Regions from separate parts of the Lachnospira rogosae (ex Hitch et al. 2025) genome, predicted to be linked through region 2. Evidence: predicted binding sites of a transcription regulator. Region 2 holds the regulator's gene; each other region holds the start of a gene.
What was found. Region 2 encodes Rex, which represses fermentation and respiration genes when NADH is low (regulators of the CRP and FNR family bind a similar motif). Its sites were predicted from a motif close to ATTGTTAANTANTTAACAAT; they were not measured.
Positions count from the first base shown of each region.

Region 1: WMO14_RS08815 (L-lactate dehydrogenase) is a predicted target of Rex. The motif match lies at 2,720-2,739, and genes of this name have one in related genera.
Region 3: WMO14_RS01015 (acyl-CoA carboxylase subunit beta) is a predicted target of Rex. The motif match lies at 2,497-2,516, and genes of this name have one in related genera.
Region 4: WMO14_RS00290 (NAD(P)-binding protein) is a predicted target of Rex. The motif match lies at 1,614-1,633, and genes of this name have one in related genera.

Region 1 is NZ_JBBMER010000006.1:30,901-35,945, reverse strand. It holds gene cobA (uroporphyrinogen-III C-methyltransferase) at 1-110, opposite strand, end outside; gene WMO14_RS08825 (ABC transporter substrate-binding protein) at 131-1,129, opposite strand; gene WMO14_RS08820 (GH25 family lysozyme) at 1,252-2,505, opposite strand; gene WMO14_RS08815 (L-lactate dehydrogenase) at 2,821-3,765, shown strand; gene WMO14_RS08810 (AI-2E family transporter) at 3,934-5,045, opposite strand, start outside.
Region 2 is NZ_JBBMER010000002.1:277,322-282,366, reverse strand. It holds gene WMO14_RS03660 (homocysteine S-methyltransferase family protein) at 1-1,158, shown strand, start outside; gene WMO14_RS03655 (redox-sensing transcriptional repressor Rex) at 1,289-1,924, shown strand; gene WMO14_RS03650 (hypothetical protein) at 1,951-2,571, shown strand; gene WMO14_RS03645 (NAD(P)H-hydrate dehydratase) at 2,571-4,202, shown strand; gene alr (alanine racemase) at 4,202-5,045, shown strand, end outside.
Region 3 is NZ_JBBMER010000001.1:229,402-234,446, forward strand. It holds gene gltA (NADPH-dependent glutamate synthase) at 1-646, shown strand, start outside; gene WMO14_RS01005 (hypothetical protein) at 888-1,496, opposite strand; gene WMO14_RS01010 (thiamine diphosphokinase) at 1,748-2,398, shown strand; gene WMO14_RS01015 (acyl-CoA carboxylase subunit beta) at 2,562-4,007, shown strand; gene WMO14_RS01020 (OadG family protein) at 4,024-4,872, shown strand; gene WMO14_RS01025 (biotin/lipoyl-containing protein) at 4,876-5,045, shown strand, end outside.
Region 4 is NZ_JBBMER010000001.1:71,901-76,945, reverse strand. It holds gene WMO14_RS00290 (NAD(P)-binding protein) at 1-1,415, opposite strand, end outside; gene WMO14_RS00285 (phosphoglycerate dehydrogenase) at 1,937-3,100, opposite strand; gene serC (3-phosphoserine/phosphohydroxythreonine transaminase) at 3,100-4,182, opposite strand; gene ilvB (biosynthetic-type acetolactate synthase large subunit) at 4,374-5,045, opposite strand, start outside.

The DNA of each region.
Region 1 (5,045 bases), on a different contig from region 2:
TCCGGCTCATATGCAAGAAGCTTGCTTATTTTATGCTCTGCTATTCTGCCTCCTCCGATAACAAGACCTTTCTTTCCTTTAATGTCAATAAAAAACGGAAAATAACCCATAGTAATTCCTCCTGAATATTTTACCTATCAATGTACAATATATCCGCTAACTGCTTGTAGGCTTCACCCCACTTCGCATTAGGTTTTAAGTTATAAAGCTTCTTATCAAGAACATAGTAACGTCCCTGCTTTACAGCAGTTAATGACGACCACGCCGGATTAGATGTAAGAAGCTTATCTATATTACGGATAGCCGCATCTGTATCGTTGCCCTGTGTTGTAACAAATATGTAATCAGGGTCGGCTACTACAATTGCCTCAAGGCTTAAATCATCAAGCAGTGATGTATCTGAGTCTGCTATATTAACACAGCCCAAATCCTTTAATATCTCACCGCCTACTGAGCCTTCGCTCTGCTTTGCCTTGACACTGCTTGACGAAGTTCTTATAAATAATATCTTTGGATTGCTGCCATCAACTCTTGATTTTATAGTATCTATCTGCTCTTTAACATCTGTTCCATTAGTCTTATACAGATCTCTCCTGCCTGTTATCATAGTACATTTGTCAAGCATATTAAGATACTGCTCAAAATTAGATACATCAAAATATGCTACTGTTATTCCTGCATTTTCAAGTGTCTGCATAAGTGCTATATTAGAATCTGTATTACAGCTTGCAATAACAAAATCTGGTCTTGAAGCTATAAGAAGTTCCACATTAGGATTTAGTATACTTCCAATATTGACAACATCACTTGAAAGCCCTAAATCAAAATTAGTCCATGTATCATTAGCTGTTGCCACTACACTTCCACCAGCAGACATCCATACATCTGCAAAACTTCCTATAAGTGTTGCTGTTCTTTTATAAGAAGTTACTGTAACTGTTCTTCCATAATCATCTATAAACGTATATGGATTGTCAGCTGAAGCACCTGCACCGGCATTATAACCAGAATTATCTACATTAACATCTTCTGTTGCAGTTCCACAGCCTACAAAAGCAAACACCATAACTACAACAAGTGCAAGTGATATTAACCTTTGTATTTTGTTAGTTATTTTTCTTTTTGTCATTAATTAAATCTCCGTTCTTAAATATTGTATATATAATGCTTGGGTGAAAAGCCTCCAGCTTATGATACCTACGGATTGTTCCGTACTGCACACATACAATTCTACACTGGTATTATAGATATTTAATAATCTGTTGTAAGATAACTCGTAACCGCATATACAACATTTCCATTATATATAAGCCTTGACCAGCCGGTATCACCTATTCCTGTTCGCAATGCTATATCTCCATTATCAAGCACATCTACAATATCACCTGATACTTCTGGGATACTTCTTAGATTAACCGGCTCTTTAGCAGTTACCTCCTCATTAACACTGTTAAAGATAATTCCCAATTCAGCTGTATTAAGGCTCTGCTGTGTCTGTCCCGACACTGATGCCTGTGTGCCATAATTATAATTAAAGCTTGAATTGTAATTAAAATAAGCAACATTTACGTCAACATATCCTGATATTCCATCTATTCTGGCATTATTAGTATACTGCCACATAGCACACGCACCTGTGTATGAAGGATGTTCTACTGCTGGATATGTTCCATCTTTATAAGATGCCACCCATATCGGATATCTGGCTTCTATATCCTGTATATTCCATTCCTTATTATTAACAATCTGACCCTTGCCAGCATATAACATGGCATCGTAGCCTTCTCTGTCCACAGTATCCATAAATGCAAGTGCATTGTTAGTTCTTTCTTCATTACTAAGATTATACATTCTGCTTGAAGGATTATTATAATCTTCACAATTGTATACAACAGGGTATGTTATGTCATAGGCTGATATATAATCTATGACCCAGCATGCTTCCTCTATTGCTTCGTCCTCGTCAACCGCTGTCGAAAAGAAATACACACCTATATCTATGCCCGCTTTCTGTGCTCCCTCAAGATTGTATGACGCATATTCATCTTCGCATATAGTTCCATATATATCTGTACGGTATCCAACTCTTATCATCGCGTAATCAATTCCGCTTTCTGCGACTTTATTCCAGTCAATCTTTCCCTGCCATTTGGATACATCAATGCCATTGGAATATGCCATATTATCATTAGAAAATGTTGTTATATTAAGCTCTATCCCATTCTCACTTAATTCCTGTGACATATTATCCGACTGTGGGTCACCATCTGCTAATTCAACATATGAATTATCTGCATCCGCACTGTTACCAGGAATCCCATAAGTGCTGTCAGCTACCTGTATTGTATTACTCACTAAAACATCTTTGCTCGCCTTTCTTTTATTAGTAACCTTGATAACAGGTATGCTTACACATACCCCGGCTGTTACTAATATCAATACAACTACCAGTACTGCTGCTATGTGATGTCCTTTACGTTTTACAAACTTCTTTATATTCTTCATAGCAATCCCCCATTTATGTTAAATCTTTATTTTACATTAACTCAGAATATCAAAATATAATTACCACCAATTTCATTACAATACTAATATTACACTAATTAGTCAATAACATATCTTCTGAATATGTTAATTTTAATAATAATTTTATGATTATTTTGCACAAAAAAATGTTTTGAATATAAATCTTGCATACACTATAAGTGGTGCTATAATGTTTGTTAAAGAAATAACAATATATACAGACGAATACCGTTCAATAATTCCAGCTTAACTGGACATTATATTATCCGGCTGTATAAGAAATGAGGTATAATTATGAAAGTAAATAGTAGAAAAGTTGCTGTAATTGGCTGTGGTTTTGTTGGTTCATCATCTGCATTTGCACTTATGCAGAGTGGTCTGTTCTCAGAAATGGTTCTTATTGATGCAGATACAAAAAGAGCCGAAGGTGAAGCTATGGATATAAGCCACGGCATATCATTTGCAAGACCTATGCAGATATATGCTGGTAATTATAATGATATTACTGATGCCGCAATTATTGTTATAACTGCTGGCGCTAACCAGAAGCCTGATGAAACAAGACTTGACCTTATCAAGAAAAATGCGGCTATTATGAAATCAATTGTTGGCGAAATCAAGAAACGTGATTTTGGTGGAATTCTTCTTATTGTATCTAACCCTGTAGATATTCTTACACTTATTGCACTTAAAGAATCTGGTTATCCATCTAACAGGGTAATTGGTTCCGGAACTGTACTTGATACAGGCCGTTTCAAATATCTGCTTGGTGAACATCTTGACGTTGACAGCCGAAGCGTTCACGCTTTTATTATTGGTGAACACGGCGACAGCGAGCTTGCTGCCTGGAGCAATGCAAGAATAGGCGGTCTTAAGGTTAATGACTTCTGCGAGCTTCGTGGTCACTTCAACCACGAGCAGTCTATGAAGAAGATATTTGAAAATGTCAGAAACAGTGCTTATGAAATTATTGAAAGAAAACATGCCACATACTACGGAATTGCAATGGCTGTCAAAAGAATATGCGAGGCAATCGTTCGTAATGAGAAATCCATTCTTCCAGTATCAAGCCTTATGACAGGCGAATACGGACTTAATGATGTTGTCCTTAGTATTCCTGCTGTCGTCGATGAAACCGGCGTACAGAAGGTAATTCCTATTGAATTGAATGATGAGGAGCTTACAAAATTAAAAGACTCTGCCAATATTCTTAAAGATATTGCAAAAGATTATATCTAAAAGATTATAAACAGATTTTATTAAAAACCTGCTGTAATAAATGTATATTATAATACATATATTACAGCAGGTTAATTATTACCCCGTTATTAATCATACAGCAGAACAATCCACCGCATTTTTATCAATTATAACGTTATTTATGAAGATTTAAAATCAGAGTTACAACTACTCTGCACTACCACTATCTGCCTTCAAAGTATCCGCATTCCCTGTTTCTGGTGTTGTGTTGTTGCCAGCCTTATCTGACGATAAGCGGTTGTTTACCATATCTCTAAGGAGCTGGTATATAACCGATGTGAGCGGAATAAAGAATATCATCCCGAGAAGGCCGAAGAACTTGCCGCCTAAGAACACCGCCATTAATGTAAAGAGTGCCGGAAGTCCTACAGAGCTTCCCACAACCCTTGGATATATGAACTGTCCCTCGATAAACTGAACAATCTGAAATACGATTACAAACCATATAGTAAGTACCGGATTGGTGAATAGCACAAGAAATGCACCAACAACACACGCTAAAAATGTTCCTATGTATGGAACGAACTGGAACACTGCCGCCATTATGCTTATAAGTCCGGCATATGGCATTCTGCATATGCTAAGTGTAATAAACATAAGCACGGCAAGTATACAAGCCTCAACGCACTGTCCTGTAAGGAAACTTGCATAAGTCTGTGCAAAAAGGTTAGTAACACCTGTAACCTTAGAAGATACCTTCTTTCCAAATACAGCTTCTAAAAGCCTTTCTGTCTGTGAAAGCAGGCGTCTTTTATCCATAAGCACATACACTGCAATTATCACAGATATACTAAGATTAAACAAAGATGAACCTATCTGTGGAATACCCGTAAATATGCTCTGGAAAAATGCTCCGGCAACCTCTCCAGACTTTTTAAGTATGCTGTTCCAGTCAATCTTTTCAACATAATCATTAATAAACGTAAGATGTTCATCATATTTATCCAGAATATCAGTCACTACATTTACATTATTATCAAAATTCTTTATAAATCCAGTAATCGACTCTATCAAATCCGGAATAATAGACCACATTATAACAGCTAATACAAGCACAACTATAACTATTGTCACAACTAGGCTTATCCCGTTGCGTGCCTTTTCTTTTCTTAAGAACTTTACTTTCTTTGACAGCTTCTCTAACTGTCTTGACAATGCTTCCATTGGCACATTAAATATAACCGCAAGCATACAACCTAGAATTATTGGATTCAGAATCTTAAAAAATGTTCCTATACCACCAAATATATTCCCTATAT
Region 2 (5,045 bases):
ATTGGCCTTGCTCTTGATAAAGATGGTATTCCTAAGAAAGCAGAAGACAGAGTTGCCATAGCAAGAAAGATTATGGACAGGGCAATAGCTATAGGAATTCCTAAAGAGGATATATATATAGACTGTCTTACACTTACAGCCTCAGCCGAACAGGAGGGGGTAATGGAAACGCTTAATGCACTTTATGAGGTTAAGCATACTCTTGGCTTAAGGACGGTGCTTGGTGTATCGAATATATCTTTCGGACTTCCTAACAGAGTGCTTGTCAATCACATTTTCTTAACAATGGCTATGCAGAATGGTCTTGATCTTGCGATTATTAACCCTAACATATATGAGATGATGGGGGCAGTAAGGGCATATAAGCTTCTTGCCAATATAGATAAGAATTCTGTTGATTATATTAAGGCTTATGCTTCAATGCCTAATATAAGCAAGATTAATCCAATGAATACAGCGGCAAATGCAGTACAGGGTGGTCAGACAGCACAGGCAGGTGGAAGTGTTAATCTTAAGGATAAGAAGGGCAGTTATACCTGTGATGACTTATTCTATGCAGTAGAGAAAGGTCTAAAAAATGAAGGTGCAGCAATAACAGAAGAACTTCTTGCAGGTATGGATTCTATGGACATTGTTAATAATGCCTTGATTCCTGCACTTGATAAGATAGGTGAGGAGTTCGAGAAGGGAACATTATTCCTGCCACAGCTTATAATGGCGGCTGGCGTTGCACAGGGAGCGTTTGAGGTTATAAGAAAACATATGATTATGAGCAATAATGCACCTGTAAGCAAGGGAAAGATTGTTATTGCGACGGTTAAGGGAGATGTCCACGATATTGGAAAGAATATCGTAAAGGTACTTCTTGAGAATTATGGTTATGAGGTTATTGATCTTGGAAAGGATGTTGAATATCAGGTTGTTGTAGATGCGATTAAAGAAAATGGTGCGAAGCTTTGTGGTCTGTCAGCACTTATGACAACAACACTTGTTTCAATGAAAAAGACAATAGAACTTATACATAAGAACAATCTTGATTGTAAGGTTATGGTAGGAGGAGCAGTGCTTACTCCTGAATATGCTAAGGAAATACATGCGGATTTCTATTCAAAGGATGCAAAGGAGTCTGTGGATATTGCTAAGAGAGTGCTTGGATAGAGTACATTTCTTTACTTTTTAGCAAAATAGTTATATAATTAACATTAATTTTGAAGGCTGATGGGAAGCTGGTAATTACAGGTTTCCCATCTCCTTTTCGTAGCAGTATTGCACAGGAATGGAGAATGTTATGGAAGAGAATAAGAAGATTTCATCGGCTGTTATAAGAAGATTGCCAAGATATTACAGATATCTGGGCGAACTTATAGAAAGTGGTGTTCAGAGGATTTCATCTAAAGATTTAAGTGTGAGAATGAAAGTTACAGCATCACAGATAAGACAGGACCTCAATAATTTCGGAGGTTTTGGACAGCAGGGATATGGATATAATGTGAAGTATCTTTATGATGAGATAGGCAAGATACTTGGAATAGACAGGAAGCATAATATGATAATAATAGGTGCTGGTAACCTTGGACGTGCTATTGTTAATTATACAGACTTTGAGAAGCGTGGTTTTGTTATATGCGGCGTATTTGATAACAATCCAGAGCTTAAAGGTGAAAGCATTCACGGAATAGATATAATGATGATGGATCAACTTGCCGATTTTATACATAAGAACGATATAGAGATAGTTGCACTGACAATACCAAAGCAGGCGGCTAAGGAAATCGGAAAGCAGGTTGCAGATGCAGGAATTAAGGCTATATGGAATTTCGCACATACAGATCTTAATCTGCCAGATGACGTAATAGTTGAGAATGTACATTTATCAGAAAGCCTTATGAGACTTTCTTACACAATTGCCAATAAGCACTCATAAAGATATTAAATCCAAAGGGGGAATTGATGGTGTCTAAGATAACTTATGAATTGTTAAAGAATAGTGATGTATTTAAGAATATTCCGATTCTTACGCTTGATGAGCGATGGTATCACCTTATTAACGAGAAGAATAAGACAGATGAGATTGCGTATTGGGAGAAACAGGTTAATGAACTGCTTAAGAAGCAGGGAAGAATTAATAATGACATTAAAGACATCAAGAAGCTTAAAAAGCAGCTTATCAATGATGTTGTTGAGAATATGGAAGATGATGATTCAAGCAGGCAGAAGCAGAAGCGTATGAGCCAGAACCAAAGACTTATACAGGAGTCTAATGACAAGATAGCTTCGCTTGAAGATGAACTCTTAGAAGTACCAAGAGAATTGGCAAGGGCTAACGAGAAGCTTCTTACAGAGACACTTAAAGCCTGCTATGACAGAATGAATGCCAATACAGAGGATATAGAGGTACTTGATAAGTGGATTAATGCTACAAGAGTCAAGCTTAAGAAGAATATTCTTATAAAACAGGATAAAGAAACTGTTAATAATAATATGTATTCTCTTATACACGATATTATCGGACCTGAGAATTGTAGTGCAGTTGACAGAATTAATGAAGGCAATGTAGGAGATAAGCAGTAATGAGATATGTATTAGATGCGGCTTCTATGAAGAATGTGGATTCTTATTCAATTAATACTCTTGGTATACCATCAGTTGTGCTTATGGAAAGAGCCGCACTCTCAGTGACAGAAGCTATTGAAAGCAAGGTTAAAGGAAATATACATACAGACATTATATGCGTATGTGGACGTGGCAATAATGGGGCAGATGGACTTGCGGTGGCAAGACAGCTTTATCTTAAGGGCTACAATGTGGATGTGTATATAATTAACTCACACGCTTCTACCAAAGAATTCGATATACAATTGAACATAATAAAGAATCTGGGCATAGAATGTATTAATAGCCCGGATTTTTCTAAATATGGGGTTATTGTAGATGCCTTATTTGGCAATGGCTTATCAAGAGAACTGGCAGGAGAGGCCAGAATAGTAGTAGATACAATTAATAAATGCAGTACATCAGTGCGTTCACAGTATACACAGAATAGCGACAATAATGGAAACAGGCTTGTTGTGGCTGTTGACATACCATCAGGTATAAGTGCATCGACAGGTGTGGTTATGGGATCTGCGGTTAATGCTGATATAACAGTTACCTTTGGATTTGAAAAAATCGGACATATATTATATCCAGCAGCTTCATATTGTGGGAAGATTATAAGAAAAGATATAGGTTTTGCACAATACCCGGATATGACAAGGGATATTTTCACATATGATTATAGTGATATATCTGATATGCTTCCGCTAAGAAAGCCTGATGGCAATAAAGGAACATTTGGAAAGGCACTTGTAATAGCTGGTTCAAGGCTTTATGGAGGTGCAGCAGTATTAAGTTCAAGAGCGGCGGCACGTATAGGTGCAGGGCTTGTAAGAACCCTTACGCATATAAGCAACCGTACAGCAGTTATAACGGGCAATATGGAATGTATTGTTGATACATATGATACTGATGAGGAATGTGGAGATTTTGTTAAGAATACAGAGACATTAGTGGATAAATGTATCTGCTGGGCAGATGTTGTGTGCATAGGTCCGGGGCTGTCTATGGAAGAAAGTGCAGTAAAGCTTGTAAGAAGTGTGTCAGCAAAGAAGAATATTAAAAAGCTGTATGATGCAGATGCCCTTAATATAATCGCCCAATATAAAATTGAACTTGATGGCAGTAATGATGATGTAGACTATGAAGCTGGCGGCAATAGTGGTAATGCTTCATATAAAGATGATATGTCAGATAAGAATGTTGTCGTTACACCACACATAGGAGAAATGTCACGTCTTACAGGACTTGATATTGCGGTGATAAAGAATAATCCTATAGATACAGCAAGAACATATTCAAGAGAACATAATTGCGTATGTGTATTAAAAGATGCAAGAACTATTGTTTCTGATGGAGAAAGAGTGTATATTAATATGTCAGGCAATGATGGAATGGCAACAGGAGGTTCGGGAGATGTGCTTTCAGGCATAATAACAGGACTTATGGCACAGGGACTTACTACTTTTGAAGCTTCAGCACTTGGCGTATATATACACGGCTGTGCAGGAGATGAAGCTGCCTTAAGTAATGGTAAGTATTCTATGGTTGCGGGCGATATTATTGACAATATAAAAAATGTGCTTATAAAAGCAAGAGGTGAATAATGAGTAAGTATTACAGAGTATATGCAGATGTAGATCTGGATGCAATCAGGGCTAATTGTATTGAGCTTATGAGCAAGACAGAACCTTCAACAAAGGCACTTGCAGTTGTTAAAGCAGATGGCTATGGACACGGAGATGTGGCTGTATCCAAGGCAGTAAGAGATTTAGTATATGGATATGCAGTTGCTACGCTGGATGAAGCTGTTAATTTAAGAGAAAATGGAATTAATAAGCCAATACTTATATTAGGCTATGTTGAGCCTGAGGAATATGAGGCATTGGTTAAGAATGAAATAGATGCAACAGTATTTGACTATGAGACAGCCAAGGCACTTAATGATGTTGCCTTAAGGCTTGGAAAGGTAGCTTTCTGCCATATCAAGGTTGATACCGGAATGAGAAGAATAGGTCTTGAGCCAGATGAAAGTGGTGTTGAGATAGTTAAAAAGATAAAGAATTTAAAGGCACTCAATGCAAGAGGCCTGTTTACACATCTTGCAACTGCTGATGAGAAGGATAAGACCGCTGCATTAAGACAGATTGCAAAGTATGATGCTTTTGACGATGCGTTGAAGAAAGAAGGTATATCATTTGAGATAAAGCATGTATCCAACAGTGCAGCTATTATAGATATGCCACAGGCTAATCATGGAATGGTGCGACTTGGAATTGCTTTATATGGAATGTATCCATCAGATGAAGTGGATAAGTCAGCAGTAGCACTGAAACCAGCACTACAGCTCAAAAGCCATGTGGCTATGGTAAAGACAGTTCCAGCAGGAGAAAAGATAGGTTACGGCGGAACATTTGAAACTAAGAGAGAAACAGTGCTTGCAACTGTAA
Region 3 (5,045 bases), on a different contig from region 2:
AGAAAATGCTAATGAAGTATTCTCAGCTAATGAATACCTTACAAGAAGCAATCTTATGAAAGCTTTCAGAGAGGATTATGATACACCAATAGCAAGATTTAAGAAGGTTGCTGTCGTTGGTGGTGGTAACGTTGCTATGGATGCTGCAAGAACAGCATTAAGACTTGGTGCTGAGGTACATATTGTATACAGAAGAAGTGAGGAAGAACTTCCTGCAAGAGCAGAAGAAGTACATCACGCTAAAGAAGAGGGGATTATATTTGACCTTCTTACTAACCCAACAGAAGTCCTTACAGATGATAAGGGTAATGTTACAGGTATTAAGTGTGTTAAGATGGAACTTGGCGAGCCAGATGCTTCTGGAAGAAGAAAGCCTGTTGAAGTCCCTGATTCAGAATTCGTAATGGACCTTGATGCAGTTATTATGTCACTTGGTACATCACCTAACCCACTTATCTCATCTACAACTAAGGGTCTTGAGATTAATAAGAGAAAATGTATTGTAGCAGAAGAAGCTAATGGACAGACATCTAAGGAAGGCGTATACGCTGGTGGTGATGCTGTTACAGGTGCTGCAACAGTTATTCTTGCTATGGGAGCTGGTAAAGCTGCTGCTAAGGGTATTGATGAGTACCTTTCAAAGTAAGTAATTATATTTACAATAATAGTAAAAAGCTGTTGATTTATTATCAGTGTTTAGATAATAAACCAACAGCTTTTGCTTATCTTATGTTATAGCCTGATTATAGCTGGGTAATATTTAGCATTGACAGGCTGCGTGATTTTATAGCAGACTGTATGGTTCTATGGAAGCCAGTGTTTTTATAAAGCTGATTGTATGCTTTTTATAGAAGCCTGTATATTCTTTTTGTTTTTGTAAAGTTGATTTACATATTGAAAATGCTGTCAATGTATTTATCAGAGATAGTGTCACATAACCCTTCAGACGTGTCAGGGAACTGTTTCATAATAGCATTTTTGATGTAATCACTTCTGTTGAAATATTTCATTTCTTCTGCAATATCATTGTTGTAAGAACCTTCAATGTCTTCTTTGGTTACATTGTCATTAAGCCAGTTGATAATAGTGTCCGTTGCTTCATTTTCGATAGAGGCGTTTGACTTGATTTTCTTGGAATACTTTAAAGACCAGAAACCTATTGCGATAAATCCAACAAATAAAAGACCAAGAACAACATTTACAAGTATGAAATTAGAACTACCTTTTGTTACAAACTTTAATATTCCGATGTCATTAAGAATAAGAATTATAATTCCAGCAGCACCGCATACAAAAAAAGTTATTGCAGACGACAAGTTATCTTTATATTTGTCATCTGTTGACTCATACAGATTGCCAGAGTGCTGTAAAAGCTCAATGCCTTCTTCTTCCTCGATAATATTTTTGGCTTCTTTTTCAGAAATGCCAGATTGCTTAGCTTCGTCAATGATGTGTTCATCAACTGTATTGTCTGACTGTGAATTTAAGCTGCTCACAATAATCTCCTTTCTGTGTATATAAATAATATGTAATATGTAGCATTAAAATGCTTCGCGTAAATTAAACTATATATAAGCAGTAAAATGTGGTACTATTACCAGATGTAAGCAGAATGAAAATGCTGTCTGCTTATTAAAATATATACGCTTAATTACTATTTGGTTAATTATAAAGTATAAATGTGAAAAATTAAAGAACATGGGCAGAAAATTTAAAAGATTGATAATTAAAAAGGAGGTTATAGAAGATGAGCAAGGCTCTTATTGTTACAGGTGGAAGTATTAATGTTGCGTGGGCTAAGGAATGGCTTGATAATCAGACATTTGATTATTGCATAGCGGCTGACAGCGGGCTTGAGTATGCTGATAAGCTTGGATTGAAGGTGGATTATCTGCTTGGAGATTACGATTCAGTAGATAAAGATGTGCTTGACACATATAAGAGTAATACTGAATTTGAGACATATCCTAAAGAAAAAGATTATACCGACACACATCTTGCGATTATGACAGCACTTAAAAAGGGTGCAACAGACATATATATACTTGGTGCGACAGGAACAAGAATGGATCACACAATTACCAATATAGGAAATATGAAGGTGGTGGCTGATTGTGGAAAGGACTGCCATATAGTTGATGAACACAATTATATATATCTTTTAAGTGAGGCTGATGGAATACATATAATTCGTAAAGACAGCCAGTATGGAAGATATGTGTCAATTATTCCTATGTCAGAAAATGTCAGTTTAAGCCTTGAGGGATTTAAATATACGCTTGATAATTATGAATTAAAGCAGGGATTAAGTATATGCCAGAGCAACGAGGTAGAAGATGAACAGGGAATAATTAAGGTTCATAAAGGACTTATTATAGTTCTTGAAACAAAAGATTAATAACATATATGTCCTATGTGCAAAATTAATGAAAAATGCGTATGAAATTAACAAAATAACGTGGAAAGCAACAACAAATCTCTTGTAATTTAACTTACATTGTTATAAAATAAACAATAGTTGTTTGCATTAAGCAATATATAACAAAGAGGAGGTCTCGGTGATGAGTAATACTACACAGGCTTTATCAAGAATCGAAGCAATTCTTGATGATAGCAGTTTTGTTGAAATCGGAGCGGCTGTTACAGCAAGAGCAACAGATTTTAACATGCAGGAAAAAAAGGCTCCATCTGATGGTGTAATCACAGGATATGGAGTTATCAATGGAAATCTTGTGTATGTGTATAGCCAGGATGCTGCTGTGTTAGGCGGAACAATTGGTGAGATGCATGCCAAGAAGATTGCTAATCTTTATGAGAAGGCAATGAAAATGGGAGCTCCTGTGATTGGTCTGATTGACTGCGCAGGTTTAAGACTTCAGGAAGCAACAGACGCCCTTGACGGCTTTGGACAGATTTATAAGAATATGTCATTAGCTTCTGGAATTGTTCCACAGATTACAGCCGTATACGGTGAATGTGGTGGAGGTCTTGCTGTTCTTGCAGAACTTTCAGATTTCGTATTTGTGGAAGAAAAGAAGGCTAAGTTATTTGTTAACAGTCCTAACGCATTAGATGGCAACTATGAATCTAAGCTTGATACATCAAGTGCAGAATTTATGGCTAAAGCAGGTGTTGCAGATTTCATTGGTGATGAAGAAACAATCGCTAATGGAGTAAGACAGCTTGTATCAATGCTTCCATCTAATAATGAGGAAGGTGCTGTATACACAGATAATCAGGACGACCTTAACAGAGTATGCGCTGATATGTCAGCAGAGATAGCTGATGCTGCACTTGCTCTTACAGATATTTCAGATGATGGATTATTTGTAGAAGTTAAGGCTGAATATGCTAAGGAAATGGTAACTGGCTTCATTCAGCTTGATGGAGTTACAGTTGGTGCTGTTGCTAACAGAACAGCAATATATGATGAGAATGGCGAAAAGGCAGAAGAGTTTGCAGCTGTATTAACTACAGATGGAGCTTATAAGGCAGCCGAATTCGTAACATTCTGTAACGCATTTGAAATACCAGTGCTTTCGCTTACTAATGTTAAGGGCTTTGAAGCTAATGTAAGAGCTGAGAAGACAATTGCCAAGGCAGCTGCTAAGTTAGTATATGCATTTTCTAACGCAGATGTGCCAAAGGTTAATGTAATTACAGGTGAAGCTTATGGAAGCGCATATGTAGCTATGAATTCTAAGTCAGTAGGTGCAGATATGGTATATGCCTGGTCACAGGCAAGCATCGGTATGATGGATGCTTCTTTAGCTGCTAAGATTATGTATGCTGATGAAATCGCAGCAGCAGATGATGTTACAGCTAAGATTAATGAAAAGGCTTCTGAATATGCAGCATTACAGTCAAGCGTTGAGCAGGCAGCTGCAAGAGGTTATGTTGATACAATTATTAACCCAGAAGATACAAGAAAGTACATTATTGCAGCATTTGAAATGTTGTTTGATAAAAGAGAGGTTCGTGCAGATAAGAAGCATGGCACAGTATAATTGAAGAGGTGATAATATGAAGAAAATTAAGTTTAAAAAGTTCTTAGTGTTATTCTCATTACTTATCTGTGTATTCTGTATGACAGCCTGCAGTTCATCTAATGGCACTATATCAACAGCAAGTGCCAAGACAGAATTAAAACAGCAGCAGCTTGATGCCAGTGAGGCTTATCTTGTAGACTGGGTTAAAGATATGATTACATATCTTGATAAGAATGATTCTGCTAAGATAACAGCGGATGCAGAGGCAGCTCAATCACTTACAATGGTAAATAATAAGTTATACATTGTTGACCAGAGTGGAATTAGTGTTAAGACAATAGCTTTTTATAATAGCTGGAATAGCACAAGAGGTGAGTTAGGTGCTTTAAAGAGTATCAATGAAATTAATGTAGAACTCAATAGCAAGACAGGTGAGTTATGTACTATTACAGTTGATACTTCATATGAGAAAAATGATAAATGTACATTTGAATTCGTAATTAATGATGACTATACACTTGAAAATGGTGCTATCAATCCATCATATACTACAGGACAGAAGATGTATAAAGCGGTAATGAATACTCTTATCGGTATGGGAACAGTATTCGTTGTACTTATATTTATTTCATTCATTATTTCATTATTTAAGTACATCAATAAGTTTGAGAATAGAAATAAGGCTAAGAATGAAGCATCTAATGGTGCCCAGGGCGTTGATAATGCTATTGCTCAGATAGTTTCAAGCGAAGAGCAGGATGAAGAAGTTGATGATCTTGAACTTATAGCAGTTATAACAGCAGCTATTGCTGCATCAGAGAATACATCTACAGACGGACTTGTAGTTCGTTCAATTAGAAAGGTTAATAGCAGGAGGAAATAAATTATGAAGAATTATACAATAACAGTTAATGGTAATGTATATGATGTTACTGTAGAAGAAGGAACAGGAAGCACAGCAGGTGCAGCTAAGGCAGCAGCACCAAAAGCAGCAGCTCCTAAGGCAGCGCCAAAGGCTGCAGCACCAGCAGGCGCACAGGGTGCAGTAAAGGTTAA
Region 4 (5,045 bases), on a different contig from region 2:
TCTATACCTTGTCCGATAGCAACAACTATAAGGTCACTTTCTAATAAAACCTCATCTTTAGCCGCTGCCTTAGGAGCTGGTCGTCCGTGTGAAACCCTTGATATCATCTGTGGCTTTACAATAAGTCCTATAGCATTACCTTCTTCGTCCTGCTTAATACGCACTGGTGACATAAGTTCAAGAACATCACAGCCTTCCGCCTCTGCACCCTCAACTTCTTCTTCAAGGGCAGTCATATCTGCTTTACGTCTTCTGTATACAATGCTTACCTTGCTCGCACCAAGTCTTATTGAAGAACGGGCAACGTCCATTGCCACGTTACCACCACCGATAACGATAACCTTCTTGCCTGTATAATCTGGCATATCTCCATCACCGATAGCACGAAGCATCTCTACAGCAGATGTAATGCCGCTCTTGGCATCCTCGCCTTCTATACCAATCTTTTTATCAGCGTGTGCTCCAATTGATATGTATGTAGCATCGTATTCTTTGGTTATATCATCAAATGATATATCCTTTCCTACGCTTATATTCTTCTTAACTTCTATTCCTGTTGAAAGTATTGAGTCAATTTCCTCGTCAAGCTTCTTTCTTGGAAATCTATAATTAGGAATACCATATCTTAACATTCCGCCAAGCTGCTTTCTCTGCTCAAATATAGTAACCTTATGTCCCATAAGTGCAAGATAATAAGCCGCACTAAGACCACCCGGTCCGCCACCGATAATAGCAACCTTCTTGCCTGTCGGTGCTTCACATTCTGGAACCGGAACAATACCTGAATTATCAACAGCCATTTTCTTAAGTCCACGGATATTAACAGGTGCATCTATAATTGTTCTTTTACATCTGTTCTCACAAGGGTGCTCACATATATAAGCACAGGTTGTTGGCATTGGGTTATCCCTTCTTATAAGTCTTACCGCATCAGCATATCTTCCCTGCTGTACAAGTGCTATGTAACCTGGAATATCAACACCTGCAGGACATGACTTAACACAAGCAACCGGCTGGTTACTGTTGCATGAACAGAAACCATTATGTATATGTGATTCAAAATCATCTATACAGCCATCAACTGACTTTAATGCAAGCTTTGCAGCTTCATATCCAATTGCACAGTCTGCTGAATAATATATACCTTCTGCTGTAAGCTTAATATTCTCTACTGTCTCCTCATTTGCCTCACCATCAAGAACATTATCAAAAAGTCTTGCAAGCTGTCTTAAGCCTACACGGCAGGGAACACATTTACCACACGACTGTGCAAGACACATTTTTATAAATGACCTTGTAAGGTCAACTGGACAAAGCCCAGGAGGACTGGCTACAATTCGTCTTTCAAGATCCTGATACAAAGACTCCATTGTAACCTGAGCCTTATCTTTAGTTAATATCGTTAATCTACTCACTAATAAATAGACCTCGCTTTCTATAATAATATTACTGCTTTCAATCTGCAATCCGACATCAATATACCTCTTAATATCAACATATAATTAGACACCAATGTATCATTTAATATCAATATATAATCTGATATCATCATTGCAGCTTTCTTCTATATCCAATCTATTATAGTGTAACATTACCATTAATAATTGACAACAAAGGTTATTTCTTTAACAAACCAACACAAATACCATATTTTACATACAATTCTTAATACAATGTGCTGTCCTGCAAACTTTTACAACTAAACACCTTATTATCCATATAATACACGATATCACTATAAATACACCATACAATTAACTTAATCTAATATTATACCGCCACGCACTATTATGCAAGCAGAAACGATTTCGGCATTTCACACTACTATGCAGGAAAAAAGCAGGTGCAAAACGAATTTCACACCTGCCAAAATAAATTATATAACATTTATTATTCTTAATTATCCAGAATAAATTGTTGCTGCTAAGTTTTGTAATTACTTAACAACTCTTACCTTAATAACACCATCTATAGCTGAAAGCTTAGCTGTTACATCTTCTGTGATAGCTGAACCTGTATCAAGAACAGAGTAAGCATAATCTCCTCTTGACTTGTTATCCATAGATTCGATATTAATACCTGCATCACCCATAACGCTTGTAAGCTTGCTTATGATTGCTGGAACATTCTTATGGCATACTGTAACTCTTCCTGCTGATGTACATACGCCACAATCACAGTTAGGATAATTAACAGAATTAACAATATTACCGTTCTCTATGTAGTTTCTTAATTCCTTAACTGCCATAACAGCACAGTTATCCTCTGCTTCTTCAGTTGAAGCACCAAGATGAGGAAGTACAATAACACCTTCCTGACCTGCTGTTGTTGTATTAGGAAAATCTGTAACATACTTAGCAACCTTGCCAGACTTAATAGCATCAAGAATAGCTGGCTCATCAACAAGTACATCTCTTGCACAATTAACAACGACTGTACCCTTCTTCATCATATCAAATGCTGCCTTATTAATCATGCCCTTAGTACTATCAAGTGCTGGCACATGGATTGTGATATAATCACATTCCTTGTATATATCCTCAACATTAACAATATGCTTAACTTCGCTTGAAAGATTCCAGGCTGCATTAACTGAAAGATATGGGTCATATCCATATACTTCCATTCCAAGGCTTATAGCTGCATTAGCAACTAGCTGTCCGATAGCACCAAGTCCGATAACACCAAGCTTCTTGCCTTTGATTTCCTTACCAGCAAATGCTTTCTTAACCTTTTCTGCTGACTTTGCAATATCTGCATCATCTTTATTATCTTCTACCCACTTGATACCGCCAAGTAAATCTCTTGAAGCTAAAAGTAAAGCTGCAAGAACGTGTTCCTTAACCGCATTAGCATTAGCACCTGGTGTATTAAATACAACGATACCCTTATCTGCACATTTATCAAGTGGAATATTATTAACACCAGCTCCAGCTCTTGCTATAGCAAGAAGATTATCTGGTAATTCCATATCGTGCATCTTAGCACTTCTTACAAGTACTGCATCCGCTTCTTCAAATGCTGCATTAGCATTATAATCGCTTGAGAAAAGGTCAAGACCTACAGAAGCTATATTATTAAGACAATTTACGTTAATCATTAGGCATTCTCCTTTTCGAACTTCTTCATAAATTCAACTAACTTCTCAACGCCTTCGATTGGCATTGCATTATAGATAGAAGCTCTCATACCGCCAACTGTTCTGTGACCCTTAAGATTTACAAATCCAGCCGCTTCTGCTTCTTTAACAAATTTAGCATCAAGTTCTTTATCACCTGTTACGAAAGGAACATTCATAAGTGAACGGTCTTCCTTAACAACTGTTCCCTTAAACATCTTAGACTCATCAAGGAAATCATAAAGAATTTTAGCCTTCTTTTCATTGTGTTCTTTCATAGCTGAAAGTCCACCCATCTTCTTAATCCACTTAAATACCTTGCCGCAGATATAGATATTGTAGCAAGGAGGTGTATTATAAAGAGAATCTGCATCTGCCTGTGTCTTCCACTTTAACATAGTTGGTGTTCCAGGAAGTACATCATCTGTTATAAGGTCTTCTCTGATAATTGCAATAACAACACCAGCAGGTCCGATATTCTTCTGAACTCCGCCGTATACTACACCATATTTTGTTACATCAATTGGTTCTGATAAGAAACAAGATGAAACATCTGATACAAGTATATGTCCCTTAGTATTAGGGAGTGTCTTATACTTTGTTCCATATATTGTGTTGTTCTCACAGATGTATACATAATCTGCATCCTCTGGAATATCAAGATCTGAACAATCTGGTATGTATGAATATGTCTTATCCTCTGAGGAAGCTACAGCAACAGCCTCACCATAGATTTTAGCTTCATTAAATGCTTTCTTAGCCCACTGGCCAGTGATAATATAAGCTGCTTTTTTGTTCTTCATAAGGTTCATTGGAACTTCTGCGAAGAACTGCGATGCACCACCCTGAAGGAATAATACCTTATAATTGTCAGGTATATTCATAAGCTCTCTTAAGTCTTTTTCAGCTTCTTTGATGATGTTATCGTAAACCTTGGAACGATGGCTCATCTCCATAACCGACTGACCAGAACCCTGGTAATCTAACATCTCATCTGCTGCTTCCCTTAATACTTCTTCGGGTAATACTGCTGGACCTGCACTAAAGTTATAAACTCTTGCCACTTTCTCTTCCTCCTGATTCATTTCAATAATTAATCATAAACATTTAATCATAAGTAAATATATTCAAAATAACTTAATATATTAAAAATTTATTAACATTTATTCTATTCCTGCTAAATCGCTCTGTCAAGTTAATATTTTATCATAATAAAGTATTTGCTGTACTTTTTTTAATACCAAAAGGCTGATGCTTAATTAGCACTCTCCTTTTTATTAAGATCATCTCTGTCAAATGCTTCTGATATAGGTGCTCCAGGTGCAACCATAGGGAATACCTTATCATCTTTGCATATATCACATTCAATGACGCAAGGTATATTAAGCTCGATAGCTTCTTTAAGAGCCTTCTCAAAGCTTTCTATATCTGCTACACGGTATGCCTTAGCTCCCATACCTTCTGATACCTTAACAAAATCAACCTGATCGTTAAGTACTGTTGCAGAATAACGCTGTCCATAGAAAAGATCCTGCCACTGGCGTACCATACCAAGAACGTGATTATTAAATATAACCTCGATTATTGGAATATTGTAACGTGTAGCTGTTGCAATCTCATTCATATTCATACGGAAACAGCCATCTCCTGCTATATTAATAACAACCTTATCACGACAGCCAACCTTAGCACCTATGCTTGCACCAAGTCCATATCCCATTGTGCCAAGTCCACCTGATGTAAGAAGTGTTCTTGGACTTTTGAACTTATAATGCTGTGCAGCCCACATCTGGTGCTGTCCTACATCTGTAGATATAATTGCATCTCCGTTAGTAATCTCATATATCTTTTCCATAATATATGGTCCATTAAGAACATCTTTTCTATACTTCATAGGGAACTTTTCTTCATAATTTTTGATATGTTC